DNA from 2 places in the Pradoshia sp. TA40_28 genome. Region 2 is predicted to be linked to the other one. Evidence: riboswitches for the same ligand, from Rfam matches in the RefSeq annotation. Region 2 holds a riboswitch; the other holds the start of a gene.
The links. Region 2 has a riboswitch for glycine ahead of AC58NB_RS13065 (amino acid permease). Riboswitches for the same ligand answer to the same signal wherever they lie in the genome.
Positions count from the first base shown of each region.

Region 1 (3,434 bases), on a different contig from region 2:
TGCAGGGTTAAGGAGGAAAATGTACTTCCAATTCCATCAGGCAATTCTTTTCTAAATGAAGAAACACCATCATAAAGGGCTTGTTCTTTTTCGGTGAAATTAATAAAAATTGTTTCTACCTTTCTGCTGGTCCATTCAATTCCAGTATCCTGGCGTTTATTCCGAATCATGACCATATTCACTAATTCTTTTAAATAGGCATCATCTTTCCCTGAACGTTTCTTGGCAGAAAACCGATCGTTAAATGTAGCATAGCTCCCAAGATGACCTGGCTTAAGTAATGAAACGAGATAAAATATCTCTTCAAGCTTGTTCTGAATAGGCGTTGCCGTTAATAGTAAGCAAAATTTCTTCTGAATTTTTTGTGCAAATTCATAGTTTTTGGTTTTATTGTTTTTTAACTTATGAGCCTCATCAATGATGACAATGTCATAGGTTTGTTCCAAGATGGCTGAACGATGTGGCTCCCGTTTAGCGGTATCTATGGATGTGATGATACATTCTGAATCCCATCCATATCCTTTCCTATAGATGACAGCAGGGATATGGAACTTTTGATTCAGCTCTTTTGCCCACTGGGAAACGAGGGAAGCCGGAACAATAATCAAAACTTTGCTTACTAAACCGCGGATCATATATTCCTTTAAAATCAGGCCGGCCTCAATTGTTTTACCAAGACCGACTTCATCAGCTAATATCGCTTTGCCATTCATTCTTTCGATGACTTCCGTAGCTGCTTCCAGCTGATGGGCTAAAGGTGTGAATCCTGATAAATGCTTTGGACCGAGGAGTCCATTAAATTCCGGGATCAAATTATGCTTTTCAGCCTCCAATCCGAGTTTAAAAAGAGAATAATTGCACCAGGGACCGTCCCCATTTATCTTTTCCTCAAGCTCCTTTTCCCACTCTTCATCGAAATAGATCTTTGGTGTCAAACTCAATGCAAATCCCAACTTTCTTTATTTAAGCTACTTAGAGAAATGTATAGTTGAATTAAAAAAATCCTAGTTTCCTAATCATTCATTCCTATAACGTAAGGGTTGCCACCTGATAATTGATGATGGTAGGATATAAATGTATAGATTATTTTGAAAATGGCTTACCTCTTGCTTTTTGTTTAGTATGACCAAATTACATAAAAATATGAGCGAATGAAGGCAAGGGGAGAGACCGCAACATGCGGCACCGAAGGAGCAAATGGATAATCCATGAATCTCTCAGGTAAACAGACGCTTGCTGGACGCATCTCTGGAGAGCGCTTTCTTGTTTGAAAAGCCACCCAAGAGGAAACGCCGAAGTATGATTTGTCGGCGGTAAACTTTCAGGTATCAGGACAGAGACTTCCCATATGAGGGAGGTTTCTGTCCTTTTTTGCTTGTTTATTTTCTAATTAATACTCTCAGATTCGAACAATTGTTAGTGTAATGCTCATTACTTTAAAAAATCACAATATTTAGCATGCAAGAGGGACCATATAAAACGAACTTTTTAGGAGGATTAGGATGGGAGAATTAAAGCAGACCCCGCTTATCAGCGTATACAAAGAATACGGTGGAAAAACAATTGACTTTGGCGGTTGGGAATTGCCTGTTCAATTTTCAGGCATTAAACAAGAACATGAAGCAGTGCGTACAAAAGCTGGTCTTTTTGACGTATCACATATGGGGGAATTCACTGTTAGGGGAAATGGTTCTTTACCATTTCTACAAAAGATGATGACAAATGATGTCAGTAAGCTAAAATCTGGGCGCGCGCAGTACACCGCGATGTGTTATGAAGATGGCGGTACGGTTGATGACTTACTTGTTTATAAAAAAGATGAAGATGATTATTTATTAGTGGTGAATGCCTCTAATATTGATAAAGATTTTGAATGGCTGCAAAAATATGCTGGCGAAGATGTGGATCTTAGAAATATATCTGAACAGATAGGTCAATTGGCTTTACAGGGTCCGCTTGCTGCAGATATTTTACAGGGGCTTACAAAGGATGTTGACCTGGACAGTATCGGATTCTTTTCTTTTCGTGAAAATGTCATGATTAATGGTATTCGTGTACTTGTTTCCAGAACAGGTTACACGGGTGAAGATGGATTTGAATTGTATTGTAAGAGCGAAGATGTAATCAAGTTATGGAATGACCTTTTAGCTTTTGGCACGGATAAGGGGCTGGTTCCATGTGGTCTTGGGGCAAGGGATACGCTTCGCTTTGAGGCAAAGCTGCCTTTATATGGCCAGGAATTATCTGCTTCCATCACACCGATTGAAGCGGGGATTGGTTTTGCTGTCAAAACGGATAAAGAACATTTTATTGGGTTGGAAGTATTAAAGGAGCAGAAGGAAAATGGTTCGCCTCGGAAGCTTGTTGGAATCGAAATGATTGATCGCGGCATACCAAGACATGGGTATCGGGTTATTAATAAAGATGAAGAAATAGGTGAAGTAACTACTGGGACACAATCCCCAACTTTAAAGAAGAATGTTGGCCTTGTTCTGATTAAAGCTGAATTTGCAGTCCTTGATGAGGAAGTAGAGATAGAAATCCGAGGAAAAAGAGTGAAAGCGAAGATCGTCAGTACCCCATTTTATAAACGCACTCAGGCAGGAGGAGTAAAAAAATGATGCATCGTTACTTACCAATGACAGCCCAGGATGCTGAAGAAATGTTAAAAACGATTGGTGCAGAATCAATTGATGACTTATTTTCTGATATACCCGAAAAAGTAAGATTTAAAGGAGAATACAAGATAAAAAAGGCAAAGTCCGAAACGTCTTTGTTGAAGGAATTAACAACGCTTGCTGATAAAAATGCCAATCTTAGAACGCACAGTTCCTTTCTTGGAGCGGGAGTATATGACCACTATATGCCTGTCATTGTTGATCACGTCATTTCAAGATCAGAATTCTATACGGCTTATACACCGTACCAACCGGAGATTTCCCAAGGGGAATTACAGGCTATTTTCGAATTCCAAACAATGATTTGTGAATTGACTGGAATGGATGTAGCGAACTCGTCCATGTATGATGGAGGCACTGCTTTAGCTGAAGCAGCTATGCTGTCAGCAGCTCATACACGCCGTAAAAAATTGCTCGTATCAGAAGCAGTACATCCGGAATCACGAGCGGTATTATCTACTTATGCAAAAGGCCAGTATCTTGAGCTTAAAGTCGTCCCTTGCAAAGGTGGGGTGACAGATATAGATGAATTGGCGATCATGATGACTGATGATACAGCCGGTTTTATCACACAATATCCAAACTTTTTTGGTCGAATTGAAAATTTATCTCAAATTGAAAAAATTGTTCATGAACATAAAGGAATGTTCATTGTTTCAAGTAATCCGCTATCACTTGGGGTTCTGAAGCCTCCTGGTGAATTCGGTGCGGATATTGTCGTAGGAGATGCTCAGCCATTTGGAATACCAGCTGCAT
Region 1 covers NZ_JCATZO010000008.1:164,052-167,485, reverse strand. The annotation lists gene AC58NB_RS12655 (DEAD/DEAH box helicase) at 1-935, opposite strand, end outside; glycine riboswitch at 1,152-1,243, shown strand; glycine riboswitch at 1,246-1,340, shown strand; gene gcvT (glycine cleavage system aminomethyltransferase GcvT) at 1,503-2,621, shown strand; gene gcvPA (aminomethyl-transferring glycine dehydrogenase subunit GcvPA) at 2,618-3,434, shown strand, end outside.
Region 1: it holds a riboswitch for glycine, as region 2 does, so the genes downstream of both, gcvT (glycine cleavage system aminomethyltransferase GcvT) here and AC58NB_RS13065 (amino acid permease) in region 2, are expected to answer to the same signal.

Region 2 (3,434 bases):
ATGTGCAGGATTACTTAGCACTTCTCTCCGTTTAGCGGTAGAGATCAGTCCTTCTATTAGAAAACAAAATTTCTTCCTGGTCTTTATTCCTATTCGGAGTTCTGCAAGCCTATTAAACATCAACAGTTCTAAATTAGAAAATCTTCAACAAGGAGAATCATTATGTGGTTTATTTTTTCACTTCTAACAGCTTTGGCGTGGGGTGGCGCTGACCTGTTTTACAAAAAGGGGTCCGACAGCAATGACAAGTACAGCCATATAAAAATCATTATCATGGTTGGTCTTGTCATGGGAATTCATGCAACTGTCTATATGATTATCAAAGATATACACTTTAGTCCAATGGATATGATTCATTATTTACCTGTATCTGCTTTATACATTCTATCCATGGCATTTGGTTATATTGGTTTGCGCTATATTGAATTATCCATCGCTTCACCAATACAGAATTCCTCAGGTGTCGTAACAAGCATTCTACTCTTCATCTTTTTCACTCATGAGCTGAGTATCCTCGAAGTGCTTGGAATTATCATCATTACTCTTGGGATTGTCGGGATTGCCGTTCTAGAAAAAAGAGCAGAAGATGAAGCTCGTCGACTGAATTCCGAACATATCGATAAAAAATACCAAATCGGCTTTTTAGCCATCATCTTTCCCATTTTATATTGCATTATTGATGGGCTTGGTACATTTGCGGATGCCGTCTATTTAGATGAATTGATGTTAATCAGCGAAAACTCAGCATTGCTTGCGTATGAATATACCTTTTTCATATGCGCAGCTGTATCATTTATCTATCTTCGTTTTATCAAGAAGGAATCCTTCCATGTATTTAAAGAGCGCGATAAAGGGTTGGCAGCCATTTTGGAAACAATCGGGCAATTCTTTTATGTTTTTGCCATGTCTTCAGGAAATGCCATTATTGCGGCACCATTGATTGCTTCTTACAGTATCTTTTCGATCATCTTGTCACGGATCTTCCTAAAAGAGAAGCTGACCAACAAACAATATATGATTATCGCGGTTGTCATATTTGGTATTATCCTGCTCGGCATTGCGGATGAATTGTAGATTTAAAAAAGTATGTAATTCCGTCCTTGTACGGGCATATCAAAGACCAAATCTTCATTGATTTGGTCTTTTTGTTATGCTCTCCTACCCTTAACTATAAAAAGGAAATTATTCAGCACTCCCCCTCTGAATCTGGTATTCTCTTTTGATTTCAAATCCCTTGTTTTGTAATTAATTTGATTCATCCTTTGGTAATCAAAAAGTCTCATTCTATTTAATAGATTTAGACACAATCCCTCCCTTCTTTTTTGTCTTATATAAACTTTTTAATCAATTCACCTATATTTTATTTACATCGTTCATATTTTAGAATGGTCTTTGAAGTTTACGTTTACTTTACAACGACCTCTATCATCATGGTTTTCATCAGATTAAATAACTACCTGCAATATATTTGACAACAAATTAATATAGTGATAGCATTTTTTTCATATCATATTTTCAGAATTGTGTTAATAAGATAACATAATCTCGATTAGATAATTTAATAAAGCACGCTTTGATCGCTGTGGATAAAACTATGGTGGGAGCAGCTTCTGGAGAGACTGTATTTATACAGCGCCGAAGGATTCACAATCTCAGGCAAAAGGACAGAATGATAACGATTTTTGTTATTCTAGCCCTTTTAGAGATTGGAGACAACCAATCTCTTTTTTTATTGTCCAATATCATTAGTGAGGTGAGACATAGCATCTAAATAAAAAGAGAAAATGATAGATATCTATTTTACTAGGTGCCTGTTTTAGACATCTAAGATTAAACGGGGGCATGCAACTTGGCTAAGCAAGAGTTAAAAAGAGATTTAAAAAATCGTCATGTACAATTAATTGCAATTGGGGGCACAATTGGAACCGGCTTATTTTTAGGCTCCGGCAAATCCATTCATTTAGCCGGTCCATCCATCCTATTTTCTTATTTAATTATTGGAATCGCCTTATTTTTTGTGATGAGAGCATTAGGAGAATTACTTTTATCCAATTCAGGCTATACGTCCTTCATAGATTTTGCCGCTGATTATCTCGGCCCATGGGCTGGATTTGTAACTGGCTGGACGTATTGGTTCTGCTGGATTATGACGGCCATGGCCGATATTATTGCTGTTGGGTTATATACGCAATACTGGTTTGATATCCCGCAATGGGTGCCTGCCATCATCTGTTTAGTGATTCTATTAGGATTAAATCTATTAACCGTCAAACTATTTGGTGAGTTGGAATTCTGGTTTGCGATTATTAAAGTCGTCACTATTGTTGCTCTTATTGTCGTAGGAATCGTACTGCTTGTGATTGGATTTGAAACAGATAGCGGAACTGTTTCTGTTTCTAACCTTTGGAATCATGGCGGCATGTTCCCGAATGGAATATCCGGGTTCTTACTATCACTGCAAATGGTTGTCTTCTCCTTTGTAGGTGTTGAACTGATTGGTGTATCTGCTGCGGAAACAGCTAATCCGCGAAAGAACATTCCATCTGCGATCAACAAAATACCGGTACGGATTTTGCTGTTTTATGTAGGTGCCTTGTTTGTTATTTTATGCATCAATCCTTGGGATCAATTAAGTGCAACAAGCAGCCCATTTGTAGGTGTCTTCGCCTTAATCGGTATCCCAATGGCGGCAGGTATTATCAACTTTGTTGTATTAACATCCGCAGCCTCTGCTGCAAACAGCGGTTTATTCTCAACTAGCCGGATTATGTACAACTTAAGCAATCATAATGAAGCACCAAAAAAATTCAGCAAATTAAATAAACACCATGTACCAAGCAATGCGTTAGTAACTTCTACAATTGTCGTTTCTGTCGGTGCACTGCTTAGCAAGCTACTACCTGAGCAGGCCTTTACAATCGTTACCACTATCAGCGCTATCTGTTTTATTTGGGTATGGAGCATTATCCTAATCTCTCATATCAAATATGTCAAAACGAGACCTGATTTAAGAGCTTCAACTACATTTAAAGCCCCATTAACACCAGCTATAAATTATGTGATACTGGGTATGTTTACTTTCATATTAATCGTGATGCTCTTTGCTGCGGAAACACGTTTACCTATGCTGTTGACACCATTCTGGTTTATCTTATTGATTATCTTATATAAATATCAGAAAAAGAAAAGATTAAGATAATAGCTCATTAATAAAAATGCACTCTAATTGTTAAGTTTGATCAAACAATTAGAGTGCATTTTTATATATACCCTATATGAATGAACACTTATTTAAGAAATAAAGCAGTCAGTGACTTAATGAAAATTGAGCCCAGCACGATACCAAATTAAAGTTAAAATAGTTCCAAAATCTATTTTCTTTATTTATCATTCTCCAGTGTCTCCTTATTCTACGGTATATTCACTGTGATAGG
Region 2 covers NZ_JCATZO010000009.1:78,199-81,632, reverse strand. The annotation lists gene AC58NB_RS13070 (EamA family transporter) at 163-1,074, shown strand; glycine riboswitch at 1,601-1,678, shown strand; gene AC58NB_RS13065 (amino acid permease) at 1,850-3,199, shown strand.